3 regions of the Aeromonas oralensis genome follow, and region 2 is predicted to be linked to each of the others. Evidence: predicted binding sites of a transcription regulator. Region 2 holds the regulator's gene; each other region holds the start of a gene.

Evidence for each region. Region 2 encodes sigma-54, which starts transcription at its own class of promoters, with help from an activator protein. Its sites were predicted from a motif close to TGGCACNGTTTTNGCTT; they were not measured.
Region 1: the regulator sigma-54 is predicted to act here: its motif matches at 2,903-2,919, upstream of glnA (glutamate--ammonia ligase).
Region 3: the regulator sigma-54 is predicted to act here: its motif matches at 2,113-2,129, upstream of fliE (flagellar hook-basal body complex protein FliE).

Annotation. Positions count from the first base shown of each region.
Region 1 is NZ_CP187186.1:134,917-139,714, forward strand. Features, by position in the region: gene glnL (nitrogen regulation protein NR(II)) at 1-683, opposite strand, end outside; gene ACPDZI_RS00670 (DUF4124 domain-containing protein) at 764-1,345, opposite strand; gene glnA (glutamate--ammonia ligase) at 1,437-2,846, opposite strand; gene typA (translational GTPase TypA) at 3,198-4,798, shown strand, end outside.
Region 2 is NZ_CP187186.1:4,211,123-4,215,920, forward strand. Features, by position in the region: gene ACPDZI_RS19750 (BglG family transcription antiterminator) at 1-12, shown strand, start outside; gene npr (PTS phosphocarrier protein NPr) at 28-300, opposite strand; gene rapZ (RNase adapter RapZ) at 321-1,187, opposite strand; partial or broken gene ptsN (PTS IIA-like nitrogen regulatory protein PtsN) at 1,230-1,677, opposite strand; gene hpf (ribosome hibernation promoting factor) at 1,680-1,967, opposite strand; gene ACPDZI_RS19775 (RNA polymerase factor sigma-54) at 1,989-3,428, opposite strand; gene lptB (LPS export ABC transporter ATP-binding protein) at 3,494-4,219, opposite strand; gene lptA (lipopolysaccharide transport periplasmic protein LptA) at 4,223-4,750, opposite strand; gene lptC (LPS export ABC transporter periplasmic protein LptC) at 4,737-4,798, opposite strand, start outside.
Region 3 is NZ_CP187186.1:1,303,282-1,308,079, forward strand. Features, by position in the region: gene ACPDZI_RS06355 (HD domain-containing phosphohydrolase) at 1-962, shown strand, start outside; gene befA (beta cell expansion factor BefA) at 1,191-1,967, shown strand; gene fliE (flagellar hook-basal body complex protein FliE) at 2,169-2,486, shown strand; gene fliF (flagellar basal-body MS-ring/collar protein FliF) at 2,544-4,256, shown strand; gene fliG (flagellar motor switch protein FliG) at 4,249-4,798, shown strand, end outside.

The sequences.
Region 1 (4,798 bases), 710 kb from region 2:
GGATCGTAATCCCGCTCGATACGCACCGTCGGCGGCAGCTCCAGTTCCACCAGCCGGCGAACCTGCTCCAGTACCGAGTGGACGTTGTGCATCTGGTGACGACCTGGGCGCTGAGGGCCGAGCAGGCGATCGACCAGCACTCGCAGCCGGTCGGCCTGTTCGATGATGATGCCGGTATATTCGCGCAGGGCGGGGTCGGGCAGCTCCTTTTGCAGCAGCTGGGCCGCGCCGCGCAGACCGCCGAGGGGATTCTTGATCTCGTGGGCCAGGCCGCGTACCAGCTCCTTGGCCGCCTGCTGCTGGGCATGCTGCTGCAGCTCCTGGCTGATCTTCTTCTGCTGGTCGATCTTGCGCAGCTCCACCACCATCAGCCGCTGCTCATGATCGGCCAGCGGGCTGACGCTCATCTCCACCAGTCTGGGCTCTCCTTCCACCACCAGGGTGACTTCACTGTCGGTGAAGCCTTGCCCCGAGCTGAGGCACTGCTTCAGCCGCTGAAGATCGAGGGAGATGTGTTCCAGCAGGTGGGGCAGTTCGATACCGATCAGCCGGCGCTGACTGAGGGAGAGCAACTGCTCGGCGGCCGGGTTGACGAATTGTATGCAGAGCCGCTCATCCATCAGGATGACGGCGGTCAGCAAGTTATCGAGCAGTATCTTGGCTTGATCCGGGCGGGTTGGCACAGGTTTCTCCCTAAAACGGTGCTATACACCAGCAATGCACCAATGTGGTGCATTTAGTCTACCCGTATCGAGGCACAGGATCACCCCTTGTTGTTGAGGGGGGTCACTTTGGGTGCAGGATTGATGCTGGCCCGGTGCAGGTAGAAGGTGACTGGTTTGGATTTAGCAAGGATCGTACCGTCTTTGGCGAGCAGCTCGAGCTGGGCCTCATGGGCACCGCGATCGAGGTTTTCGACCCGGATGGCGAGCGAGTTTTTAACGATGGGGGCTGCCTTGCCGTCCAGGGTCAGGCGCACATCGTACTGGGTTGGCGGTTGCGGGCTGATCTGACCCTGAAACACCACGTTGCCGGTGTTGTCACGCAGGGTGCTGCCCTGTTCTGGGGAGAGCAGCTCGATCACCAGCTTGGCCGCTTCCTTCTCTTTCTTGGCATCGACGCCGGTGAGGCTGTTGAAGTTGTCAACTTGCACCGAGCGGGGTGAGCTGCCGATGAAGGGGGCGACGCGCAGATCGACCTCCTTGGCTTTCTGGCCGGGAGGAGGGGCATCCGTGTAGTGAACGACTCCCTGGCTGTCGGTCCAGGAGTATACCTTTGCAGCCTGGGCGCCGGTGGCGGCCAGCAGCAACAGGCTCAGCATCCATACTGGGTCGGCGTTTTTCATCCATCTCTCCTTGACGGGATTTCGCTTAATCCTATCAGAGAAAAAACCCGCCTGTCGGCGGGTTTGGTCAAGTTCTGAGCTGGCTTCCGGATTAAACGGAGTAGTACAGTTCGAACTCCAGCGGGTGTGGGGTCATGCGCACGCGGTCAACGTCCTGCTGCTTCAGCTCCAGGTAGGAGTTGATGAAGTCGTCGCTGAACACGCCACCGCGGGTCAGGAACTCGCGATCTGCATCCAGCGCGGCCAGGGCTTCGTCCAGAGAACCGGCCACGGTCGGCACTTCGGCAGCCTCTTCCGGCGGCAGGTCATACAGGTTCTTGTCCATGGCATCGCCCGGGTGGATCTTGTTGATGATGCCGTCCAGACCGGCCATCAGCTGGGCTGCGAAGGCCAGGTACGGGTTGGCAGCCGGATCCGGGAAGCGGACTTCGATGCGGCGAGCTTTCGGGCTCGGCACCACCGGGATACGGATGGAGGCAGAGCGGTTGCGGGCAGAGTAGGCCAGCATGACCGGTGCTTCATAACCCGGTACCAGACGCTTGTAGGAGTTGGTGGTCGGGTTGGCGAAGGCGTTGATGGCCTTGGCATGCTTGATGATGCCGCCGATGTAGTGCAGCGCCATCTCGGACAGACCGCCGTACAGGTCGCCGGCGAACAGGTTGACGCCGTTCTTGGCCAGGGACTGGTGGCAGTGCATGCCGGAGCCGTTGTCACCGAACATGGGTTTCGGCATGAAGGTGACGGTCTTGTTGTAGGCGTGGGCCACGTTGTGGATCACGTACTTCAGCACCTGCACTTCATCCGCTTTCAGGGTGAGGGTGTTGAAACGGGTCGCGATCTCGTTCTGACCGGCAGTCGCCACTTCGTGGTGGTGAGCTTCAACGACCTGGCCCATCTCTTCCAGCACCAGACACATGGCGGCACGGATATCCTGAGAGGAGTCAACCGGTGCAACCGGGAAGTAGCCACCCTTGACGAAAGGACGGTGACCCTTGTTGCCGTGCTCGTAATCGGTACCGGAGTTCCAGGCGGCTTCTTCGGATTCGATCTTCACGAAGCTGTGGCCCATGGTGTTCGAGAAGGTGATGTTGTCGAACATGAAGAATTCCGGCTCCGGCCCGAACAGCACGGTGTCGGCGATGCCGCTGGACTTCAGGAAGTCTTCGGCACGCTTGGCGATGGAGCGCGGATCGCGGTCGTAGCCCTGCATGGTGGCCGGTTCCAGCACGTCACAGACGATGTTCAGGGTGGTCTCTTCGGTGAACGGATCCAGTTTGGCGGAGGCCGCATCCGGCATCAGCACCATGTCTGATTCGTTGATGCCCTTCCAGCCGCCGATGGAGGAACCATCGAACATCTTGCCATCTTCGAAGAAATCTTCGTCAACCTGATGGGAAGGGATGGATACGTGCTGCTCTTTACCCTTGGTGTCGGTAAAGCGCAGGTCGACAAACTTGACTTCGTGTTCCTGGATCAGGGCCAAAACGTTCTGGGCTGACATGCTAAGTAACCTCCGGTGTTAAAACTCTTAGGGTGAATGCGTCATCGCATTCACATAAGCCAGTATCGTGCCAAGTTTGTGACAGCTTGATTTCAGGGCATTTGGGGCTATAAGCCAGCCCTGATACCCGCTATCTCAGCGCGTTACGCCTCAAAGTAGTGCATCCATGGATCGTTTTGGTGCACTAAAATGGTGCGCGTTATACGGTCAGCCCCCATCTAAGCAGGCTTTGATCGGAAGGTCTATGATCCTGATCCCCTGTTGTGCGCGAATGTACTGCAATTCTGCTAGGCAGATCACAAAGGCGAGAGTACAATTAGCGCCCAATTTTACCCGGTGATTGAGGCGAGAATGTTAGAGAATTTACGCAATATTGCGATTATTGCGCACGTTGACCACGGCAAAACGACTCTGGTTGATAAGCTGCTGCAGCAGTCCGGCACCCTGGACCGCTCCACGGAAGGCCAGGAACGGATCATGGACTCCAATGATCTGGAACGGGAACGTGGCATCACCATTCTCGCCAAGAACACTGCGATCCGCTGGAACGACTACCGCATCAACATCGTTGATACCCCGGGTCACGCCGACTTCGGTGGTGAGGTAGAGCGCGTACTGTCCATGGTTGACTCCGTGCTGCTGCTGGTTGACGCCGTTGACGGCCCGATGCCGCAAACCCGTTTCGTGACCCAGAAGGCATTCGCCCAGGGTCTGAAGCCGATCGTGGTCATCAACAAGATCGACCGTCCGGGTGCTCGTCCTGACTGGGTAATGGATCAAGTATTCGATCTGTTCGACAACCTGGGCGCGACTGACGAACAGCTGGACTTCAAAGTGGTTTACGCCTCTGCACTGAACGGTTGGGCCACCATGGATCAGGACGTCGAGTCCGAGAACATGGAGCCGCTGTTCCAGGCCATCGTTGACAACGTGGAAGCGCCCAAGGCTGATGCCGACGGTGGTTTCCAGATGCAGATCTCCCAGCTGGACTACAACTCCTATGTTGGCGTCATCGGTATCGGCCGCATCACCCGTGGTCGCGTCAAGACCAACCAGCAGGTCACCATCGTCGGTGCCGACGGCAAGTCCCGTACCGGCAAGGTCGGTCAGGTGCTGGGTTATCTGGGTCTGTCCCGTACCGAAGTGGCCGATGCGCAAGCTGGCGACATCATCGCCATCACCGGTCTGGGCGAGCTGAAGATTTCCGACACCATCTGTGACAACGGCGCCGTTGAAGCGCTGCCGCCGCTCTCCGTTGACGAGCCGACCGTGAACATGACCTTCCAGGTCAACACCTCACCGTTCGCCGGCAAAGAGGGCAAGTTCGTGACCTCCCGCAACATCCTGGAGCGTCTGAACCAGGAGCTGGTCCACAACGTGGCCCTGCGCGTGGAAGAGACCGATGATCCGGACAAGTTCCGTGTCTCCGGCCGTGGTGAACTGCACCTGTCCATCCTGATCGAAAACATGCGTCGCGAAGGTTACGAGCTGGCGGTATCCCGTCCGGAAGTTATCCTGCGCACCGTAGACGGCGTTCTGCAAGAACCGTTCGAAACCGTTACCGTGGACGTGGAAGAAGCGCACCAGGGTTCCGTGATGGAGCAACTCGGCCTGCGCAAGGGTGAGATGACCAACATGACCCCGGATGGCAAAGGCCGTGTTCGCCTTGACTTCATGATCCCGAGCCGTGGCCTGATCGGCTTCCAGACCGAGTTCATGACCCTGACTTCCGGTACCGGTCTGCTGTACCACACCTTCGACCACTACGGTCCGCACAAGGGTGGCAGCATCGGCGAGCGTCAGAACGGCGTGCTGATCTCCAACGCTACCGGCAAGGCGCTGACCTATGCCCTGTTCGGTCTGCAAGACCGCGGTCGTCTGTTCATCGGTCACGCGACCGAAGTGTACGAAGGCCAGGTGATCGGTATTCACTCCCGTTCCAACGACCTGAC
Region 2 (4,798 bases):
AGCGCACCTTGAGCATGCCGAGGGTCGTTACTCCTCGTTGAAGCCCGAGGTGAACAGCGCCACCACGGCGGCCAGGGCCTCCACTTCCTCGGGCCCCTCCACCTGGACTTCCACCTGCTTGCCCTGGGCGGAGTCCAGCATCAACAGGCCGATCACGCTGTCCGCGTCGGCTTCGACCCCCTCTTCATTGCGCAGCAACACGTGGGCATCAAACCCCTGCACCAGCTCGAACAGCATCATGGCCGGTCTGGCATGCATGCCCAGTTTGTTTTTCACTTCCACCGAGGCTGAGACGGTCATCTGATCTTCCTATTGGTCCATCAAAATTGCGGAGCACTCTTGTCGAGGGTGCGGTGGCGGATCTGGACGTTCTTGCCCAGCAGGCGGAAGGCGCCGGCCAGCTGCTCGGCAATGAACACCGATCTGTGCTGGCCACCGGTGCAACCGATACCGACTGTCACATAGCTGCGATTGTTGCGCTCCAGATGGGGCAACCAGGTCGCCAGCATGTTCTCGATCTGCAGGATGAACTGCATCACGTCAGGCTGGCTGGAGAGGTAGCGGGCCACCGGCTCATCCTTGCCGGTGAAGGGTTTGAGCTCGGGGATCCAGTGCGGATTGGGCAGGAAGCGGGCGTCGAACACGAAGTCGGCATCCTTGGGAATGCCGTACTTGAAGCCGAACGACTCGAACACCAGCACCAGCTCGTTCTCTTTCTTGCCGAGCACCCGGGTCTTGATGAGCTCGCTCAGGTCGTGAATGCTGAGGTTGGTAGTATCGATGCGTAGGTCGGCCGTCGAGGAGAGCGGCGCCAGCAGGTGGGTCTCTTCCCGAATCGCCTCGTCCAGCGACAACTGATTGCGTGACAAGGGGTGCAGCCGGCGGCTCTCGCCGTAGCGCTTGAGCAGGGTCGCGTTGTCCGCATCGAAGAAGAAGCTCGAGAACTCCACCCGCCCCTCGTTGCGAACCTGGGCCAGCAGGGTTTCCAGCTTGTCCGGGCTCGCCGGCAGGTTGCGCACGTCGATGCTGACCGCCAGCTTGTCATACTGGCTCTCGACCGAGACGATCAGCTGGGGCAGCAGGTTGACCGGCAGGTTATCCACGCAGTAATAACCGAGATCCTCCAGCACCCGCAGGGCAACTGTCTTGCCCGAGCCGGAGCGCCCACTCACCACTATTAATTGCATCTTGTTCCCTCACCGCTTGGCGTCATTGCAAGGGCCTGCATCTCAGGCCGATGTCATGATCTGATAGAGTTCTTCGTCGCTGGTTGCCTGGCGCAACTGGCGGCATACCGCCTTGTCGCCCAGTTTGGATGCCATCAGGGAAAGGGTCTTGAGGTGCTGCTTGCACTCGCTTTCCGGCACCAGCAGGGCGAACAGCAGGTCAACCGGTTGATTGTCGATGGAATCGAAGGGGATTGGCTCTGCGAAGGTCATCAGGATGGCGGTCGGCGGAAACTCGTCGCCAATCCGGGCCGTGGGGAATGGCGATACCGGCACCGATCCCGGTACTGCCCATTTTTTCTCGCGCCAGCAGGCACTCGAAGAGCACCTGACGAGAGGTCCCCAGGCGCTCAGCGGCTAACTCGCTGATGATCTCCAGGGCGCGTTTCTTGCTGGTACAAGGGACCGCACTTTTGGTGCAGTCCCGACTCAGTATGTGTTCAAGTTGCATGGTTATTTTTGATTTAACTTATCTTTGTGCTTGATGATCTGCCGATCCAGCTTGTCCAGCAGGGTATCAATCGCAGCGTACATGTCGGCATGCTGCGAGTTGGCGAACACCTCACCCCCGCTGACATGCAGCTTGGCTTCGGCGATCTGGTTCAGTTTTTCTACGCTCAACACCACATGAACATTGTTGATGTGGTCAAAGTGACGCTCGAGTTTGGCAAATTTGTTGTTCACATAATCACGCAGAGCTTCGGTGATCTCGACATGGTGTCCGGTCAGGTTAATTTGCATAACGTCTTCCTTTTGTTTTGCCTAAACCAGGCGTTTGCGCTGATTGGATGGCGGGATCAACAAGGATTCACGGTACTTTGCGATCGTGCGTCTCGCCACCATAATACCCTGTTCGGCCAGCAAATCCGCGATCTTGCTATCACTTAGCGGCTTGGCGGGATTCTCCGCCGTCACCAGCTTCTTGATGAGCGCGCGAATTGCGGTCGATGAGCACTCTCCTCCTCCCTCCGTATTGACATGACTGGAGAAAAAAACTTCCAGTTCGAAGATGCCGCGCGGCGTATGCATGTACTTCTGGGTCGTGACCCGCGAGATGGTCGACTCGTGCATCTCCACCGCTTCGGCGATGTCGTTGAGCACCATGGGTTTCATGGCCTCTTCACCGTATTCGAAAAAGCCCTGCTGCTGCTCGACGATGCAGCTGGCCACCTTGAGCAGGGTGTCGTTGCGGCTCTCCAGGCTCTTGATGAACCACTTGGCTTCCTGCAGGTGGGAACGGATGAACTGGGTATCCTGGCTGGTGCGAGCCTGACGGGCCATGGCGGCATAGGTCTCGTTGACCCGGATGCGCGGGGCCGAGTCCGGGTTGAGCTCGACCACCCACTTGTTGCCCTTCTTGACCACGGAAACATCCGGGATCACGTACTGGGATTCACTCTGGATGACGCCGTTGCCGGGTCTCGGCTCCAGCTGCTGGATCAAATCCAGCACCTCCTTGAGGTCGCTCTCCTTGAGCCGGGTCTTGCGCGCCAGGGTGCGGTAGTCGCGATTGCCGAGCAAATCCATGTGCTCGAGGATCACCTCCTTGGCCTCGTGCAGCCAGGGCAGGTCCGGGGAGTATTGGCCCAGCTGGATCAGCAGGCACTCCTGTACCGAGCGGGCGGCAATGCCGACCGGATCGAAGTGCTGCACTCGCTTGAGCACGGCCTCCACCTCATCGAGCTCCACCTCGACATCCTCGCTGCTTACCGCAGTCTGGATATCTTCCAGCGACACCGTCAGGTAACCGGATTCGTCGATGGCGTCGATGATGGCGAGGGCGATGGCGGCATCCACGTCGCTGAACGGCGTCAGGCGCATCTGCCACAGCAGATAATCCTGCAAGTTTTCGGTGGTTTCGCCCTGATAGATGCTGTCTTCACCGTCGTGGATCGGGCCCGCGCTCTGAGCCGTGCCGGCCGAGTAAACCTCTTCCCAGGTGGTATCTACTGGCAGTTCGTCCGGCATGTTGTCCTGGGACATAGCATCGCTGGAGTCGAGTTGGCTGGCATCGACCGGCTCTTCCGGGCTGGTCTCCTGCACATCATTTTCCTCTTGCTCCAGCAAGGGGTTGTTGTCGAGCGCTTGCTGAATTTCCTGCTGGAGTTCCAGAGTGGAGAGCTGGAGCAGACGAATCGCTTGTTGTAATTGCGGCGTCATGGTCAGGGACTGGCCGAGACGCAACTGTAATGTCGGCTTCATCTACGTCGGGATATCCTTATGTTCAGCGAGGCAGTCGTCACAGGAAATGAAGAGATGCCCCCTTACTATAGACTGAATTGATCGCCCAAATAGACGCGCTTGACCTGTTCATCGGCCAGTATGTCGGCCGGTGCACCTTCGGCAATCATCTTGCCGTGGCTGACGATATAGGCCTTCTCACATACGTCCAGAGTCTCTCTGACGTTGTGGTCGGTGATCAAGACGCCCAGGCCTCTATCTTTGAGATGCTGGATGACCTTCTTGATGTCTATCACAGAAATGGGGTCGACCCCGGCAAAGGGTTCATCCAGCAGGATAAAACGCGGCTCGGCAGCCAGTGCCCGGGCGATCTCGACCCGGCGCCGCTCCCCGCCCGACAGGCTCTGCCCCAAACTGTCACGGATATGGGTGATGTTGAACTCTTCCAGCAGTTGCTGGACCTTGTCCTCCCGCTCTTCGCGGCTCAACCCCTTGCGGGTCTGCATCACCCCCATCAGGTTGTCGAACACCGACAGGCGACGGAAGATGGAGGCCTCCTGCGGTAGATAGCCGATGCCGTTGCGGGCGCGGATATGCATGGGCTGCAGGCTGATGTCCTGATCATCGATGGTGATGAGGCCGGCATCACTCTGCACCAGCCCCACGATCATGTAGAAGGAGGTGGTCTTGCCAGCTCCGTTCGGGCCTAACAGCCCGACGATCTGGCCGGTCCCCACTTCCAGGCTCACATCGCTCACTACCATGCGGCGCTTGTAACTTTTTTGCAGGCCGGCTGCTTTCAACACTGCCATGGTTTATTTTCCCTGCTTCTTCTGATCGGCCGGCTTGTCGAAATTCTCTACCTGATCCGGCAGGAACACCGTCTTGACCCGCTGGTTCGGGGTCTTGCTCTCGGCAATCATCTTCTGTTTGACGATGTCATAACGGATCAGGTCGCCATTGACCTGGCTGTCTTCCTGCTTGAGCTGACCGTTGCCGGTGATGGTCACCAACCGGTTCTTCAGCTCATAACGGATGCTGTTGCCATGGGCATTGACCGGCTTGCCGTTGTCCAGGATCTGGAAGAAGGTGGCAGGCTTGCCATAGGCCGTCATCACCTCGGCACCTTTCTCGCCGGAGCGGATCACCACTACCTTGTCTGCCTTGATCTTGATGGTGCCCTGAGTGATGGTCACATCCTGCTCGAAGGTGATGCGGTTGTCCTGCATCTCGGCCACCTGCTTGACCGCATCCACATAGACCTTCTCGGCAAAGTCGGACTCTTTGGCGCTCACGGTGCCGCACAGCAGCAGGGCCGCGAGGGCCAGATTAGCGTTTTTCATTGAAATAGATGGCATGGCCCTGATCCAGTAATTCAAAATATTTGCGTT
Region 3 (4,798 bases), 1.9 Mb from region 2:
GCACCGAGGGAAGTTCCCCGCTGGTGCAGTACGAGGTCAAGCTGAGCGACGTCCCCTCTCTGCGCTATCTGGCCGAACACCGGCAAGCAAGGGTGCTCGACACGCTGGATTCGCTGCTGGGCTCCCCCTCCGAGCACAGCCGCAAGCTGCTGGCGGCCGGTTATGAATCCAGCTACACCGAGCCGCTGTTGTTCAACAGCAAGCTGTTCGGTTTTCTGTTTTGCGATGCCAGGGAGCCTGGCTACTTCGCCCCCGCCATCCGTGGCGAACTGGCGGCATACGCCCAGATCCTGGCGGCCATCATCGCGGTGGAATTTTTCTCGATTCAGACCCTGAGCGGCGCGCTTACCACGGCGCGGGAGTTCAGCCGCTACCGGGATGAAGAGACCGCCAATCACCTGCACCGGATGTCGGCCTATTCGCGGCTCATCGCCCGCGCCGTGGCCACCCGTTATCCCTTGAGCGACGAGGAGGTGGAGTTCATCTATCTCTTCTCCGAGCTGCACGACATCGGCAAGATTGCGGTGCCCGACGCCATCTTGCTCAAACCCCGCAAACTGACGCCAGAGGAATACGGGGTGATGAAGATCCACCCGCTCAAAGGGCGGGAGATGATCGCCCTGATGATCAGCGAGTTTGGCCTCGACGGCATCCATCACACCGACATGCTCAAGAACATCATCGCCTATCACCACGAGCGCTTCGATGGGAAGGGGTATCCGGAAGGATTGGCGGGGGAGGCGATCCCGCTGGAGGCCCGCATCGTCGCGGTGGCCGACGTGTTCGATGCGCTCACCAGCGAGCGGCCCTACAAACAGGCCTGGACGTTTGAAGCTGCTTTTGCCTACCTCGAAACCCACGCCGGCAACCAGTTCGACCCCGCCTGCGTCGCGGCGGCGCTGTGCAACAAGGAGGCGTTTCGCGCCATCCATCAGCAATACCGAGAGCCCGCCGCCAGCTAGACGGCGGGCCTGGTGTCATGACTTGCCCTACCTCGTTTTGTCCTGTTGCGACTCTACGCGAGATAGCGTGAGAGCGGCGGCGGGCTTTGCCCCATCGAGGCCGTCAATGGGATGGAGCCCATCATGACGAGCGTCACTGATTGACCCGCCTCGTGCCATTGGGCTTATCCGGCTTAGGCCAGATCTGCTACTGTGACCATCAACTCATCACAAAGGGTGGAGCACAGCATGAAGATTCGATTCCTGGTGATAGCAACGACCATGGCGCTGGCATCGGCCCCCAGCCTGGCTGACTGGGCCAAGGTGAAAGCGGCCGCGAGCGAGCTCGGCAGCGCGGTGAGCGACACCAGCAAGGAGGCGTGGCAGAGCGTCACCGACTTCTCCAAGGCGACCTGGGCATCGGTTTCCCTGTGGGGATCGGAGGCGTTCAACACCGCCGGCGCCTGGACCGACAAGAGCGTGGCGACCGGCAAGGAGTGGCTGACGGTGGCCGACAAGAAGCTCGACGAGATGCTCGAACCCAAGACGGCCGACGAGGCGCGTCTTGCCCTCGATACCATGGCCGACACCGCCCTGGTGCGGCTATTCAACCAGCAGCCCTCGGCCAAGCTGTTGTTTGACAAGGCCTATGGCTATGCGGTGTTCGACTCGCGCAAGTTCTCCCTGATGCTGCACACCAACCAAGGGGCCGGGGTGGCGGTCAATCGTACCAGCGGCAAGCACACCTACATGAAGATGTTCGGTGCCGGGCTCGCGGCCGGGCTCGGCGGCAAGTTCTACCAGCAGGTGATCCTGTTTGAAGACAAGGCCAGGTTCGATGCGTTCGTGAGCCAAGGCTGGGAGGCCACCTCCGAGATGGGGGCCGTGGCGGGCAAGGAGAGCGCCGAGCTCAGCGCCAAGTACAACGGCGGCATGGCCATCTACCAGATCGGCGAGAAAGGCTTGCTGCTGGATGCCAACATCTCTGGCTCAAAATATTGGGTGGACAAGGATCTGACCCGCTAGTCACCCGCTTTCCGGCCTTTTCCGTCGGCCCGCATCTTGCTGGCTGACGGGAAGGCCGTCACTTGGCAAATAATCTGCTCTCGCATCACCTGTTACGGGCTGCTTATCCACCCTCATCCCGCTTGCCTTGTGGTTTTCTACTTGTTGGCACCCTAATTGCTTACACCCTGACAGCGTCAATGATTTGTCTGGGGATGGAATATGGAAATTAGTGCAAGCAGCCTGATGCAAGAGATGCAGGCACTCAAGGTCGAAGCCGGCGCCACGCCGCTGACCCAGCCCGGCCATCAGGTCACGTCCGACTTTGGCCAGTTGCTGCAACAGGCCCTTGGCAACGTCAACGAGTTGCAGGGGGCCGCCAACGATCTGCGTACCCGTTTCGACATGGGCGACAACTCGGTCGACTTGTCCCAGGTGATGATCGCCGGCCAGAAATCCTCCATCGCCTTCGAGGCGACGGTGCAGGTACGCAACAAGATGGTCGATGCCTACAAGACCATCATGAACATGCCGGTATAAGCGCGCTCACCATGGCAACTGAACATCATGAACATGTCAGCAATAAGGACATAAATCGTGGCTAATGACCAAAACGGCGAACTGCTGATGAACGATGAGGGCAGTGCCGCCCTCGATGAGAATGAGCAGAAGAGTTCAGCACTCGGCTTTCTGTCCAACACGGATGTGCTGCGTCAGATCACCCTGATCCTGGGGTTGGCCATCTGTCTGGCGATCGCCGTTTTCATCCTGCTGTGGGGCAAGGAGCCGGACATGCGGCCCTTGGGCACCTACACCACCCAGGAGCTGGTCAAGACCCTCGACTACCTCGATCAGCAGAAGATCCCCTACCAGGTGGATGGCAAGAGCGTGCTGGTCAGTGCCGAGAACTACTCCAGCATCCGGCTGGCGCTGACCCGTGCCGGGCTGGCCAACGCCACCGATACCACCAGTGACGGGGAAGACATCCTGCTCAAGGACTCCAGCTTTGGCGTCAGCCAGCGGATGGAGAGCGAGCGCCTCAAGCTGAGCCGTGAGCGCCAGCTGGCCAGCGCCATCGAGCAGTTCCAGAACGTGGCCAAAGCCCAGGTGCTGCTGGCCATCCCGAAAGACAACGTGTTTGCCCGCAACGAACGCAAACCGAGCGCGACTGTGGTGCTGAGCCTCAAGGGCAATGCCCTCGGCCAGGGGGAGGTGGATTCCATCGTCGACATGGTCGCCTCCGCAGTGCACGGTCTGGAGCCGACCCGCGTCACCGTGACCGACCAGAACGGCCGCCTGCTCAACTCGGGCTCCCAGGATCCCGTCTCTGCCCAGACTCGCAAGGAGTTTGCGATGCAGCAGAAGCAGGAGCTGGAATACAAACAAAAAATTGACGCCATCTTGATCCCGGTACTCGGCGCCGACAATTATACGGCGGAGGTCGATCTCTCCCTCGACTTCTCCCAGCAGGAGCAGACCCGCAAGACCTACAACCCGGACTTGCCGGCGGTGCGCTCCGAAATGACCATGGAAGAGAACAGCGCCAACGGCAGCAACGGCGGCGTGCCCGGCGCCCTCTCCAACCAGCCGCCTGCCGCCTCCAACATTCCGCAGCAGGCGACCGGCCCCAATGCCGAAACAACTGCGTCTTCTTCCGGCCGCTCCCGCAAGGAGGCGACCCGCAACTTTGAACTGGATACCACCGTCAGCCATATCCGGCGCCAGATGGGTGGCATTCGCCGCATGACCGTCTCGGTGGCGGTGGATTACAAGGCGTCTACCGCTGCCGATGGCAAGGTGACCCGCGAGCCCCGTACCCAGCCCGAACTCGATACCCTGCGCCGTCTGCTGAGCGGTGGCCTTGGCTTTGATGTGACCCGTGGTGATACTCTGGAGGTGGTCGCCATCCCGTTCAACCGGCCCGAGCTTGAAAGCGTGGCAGAAGCGCCGCTCTACGAGCAGCCCTGGTTCTGGCGTGCGGTGCGCATCGCCGCCTCCGTGCTGGTCATCATAGTGTTGATCGTCACCGTGGTGCGGCCCATGCTCAAGCGCCTGCTTTATCCGGATGCCAAGCCGGAAGGGGAACTGGACTTCGACAACCACACCGTCTTGGGTGGGGATGACGAGCTCAGTCTGCTTGCGGCTCAGGCTGAATCCGAGCCGGTGTTCGGGGTACGTGACGGCCATCTGAAACTGCCGGATCTGCACCGTGACGAGGACTTGCTCAAGGCGGTACGTGCGCTGGTGGCGAACGAACCGGATCTGGCCGCACAGGTCATTAAAGAATGGGTAGCGAACAAAGATGGCTGACGAAAACAAGACACAGGTCACCGGCAATGACATCACAGACAGTCAGCGCCAGATCCTGGATCAGATGAGCGGTATGGAGATGGCGGCGGTATTGATGCTGAGCCTCAACGAAGAGGATGCCGCCCAGATCTTCCGCCATCTCGAGCCCAAGCAGGTGCAGCGGCTCGGCATGTCGATGGCCTCCATGTCGGATTTCAGTCACGACCGGGTGGCGGCGGTCCACCGTCAATTCATCGACGACATCCAGAAGTACACCAACATTGGTATCGGCAGCGAAGATTTCGTACGCAAGGCGCTGGTGGCGGCCCTTGGCGAAGACAAGGCCAGCAACCTGGTGGACCAGATCATCCTGGGTTCAGGTGCCCGCGGCCTCGACTCGCTCAAGTGGATGGATGCCCGCCAGGTGGCCAGCATCATCCAGAACGAACACCCGCAGATCCAGACCATCGTCCTTTCGTATCTGGAGCCGGAACAGTCGGCCGAGATCCTGAGCCAGTTCCCGGAGCAGGTGCGCCTCGATCTGGTGATGCGTATCGCCAACC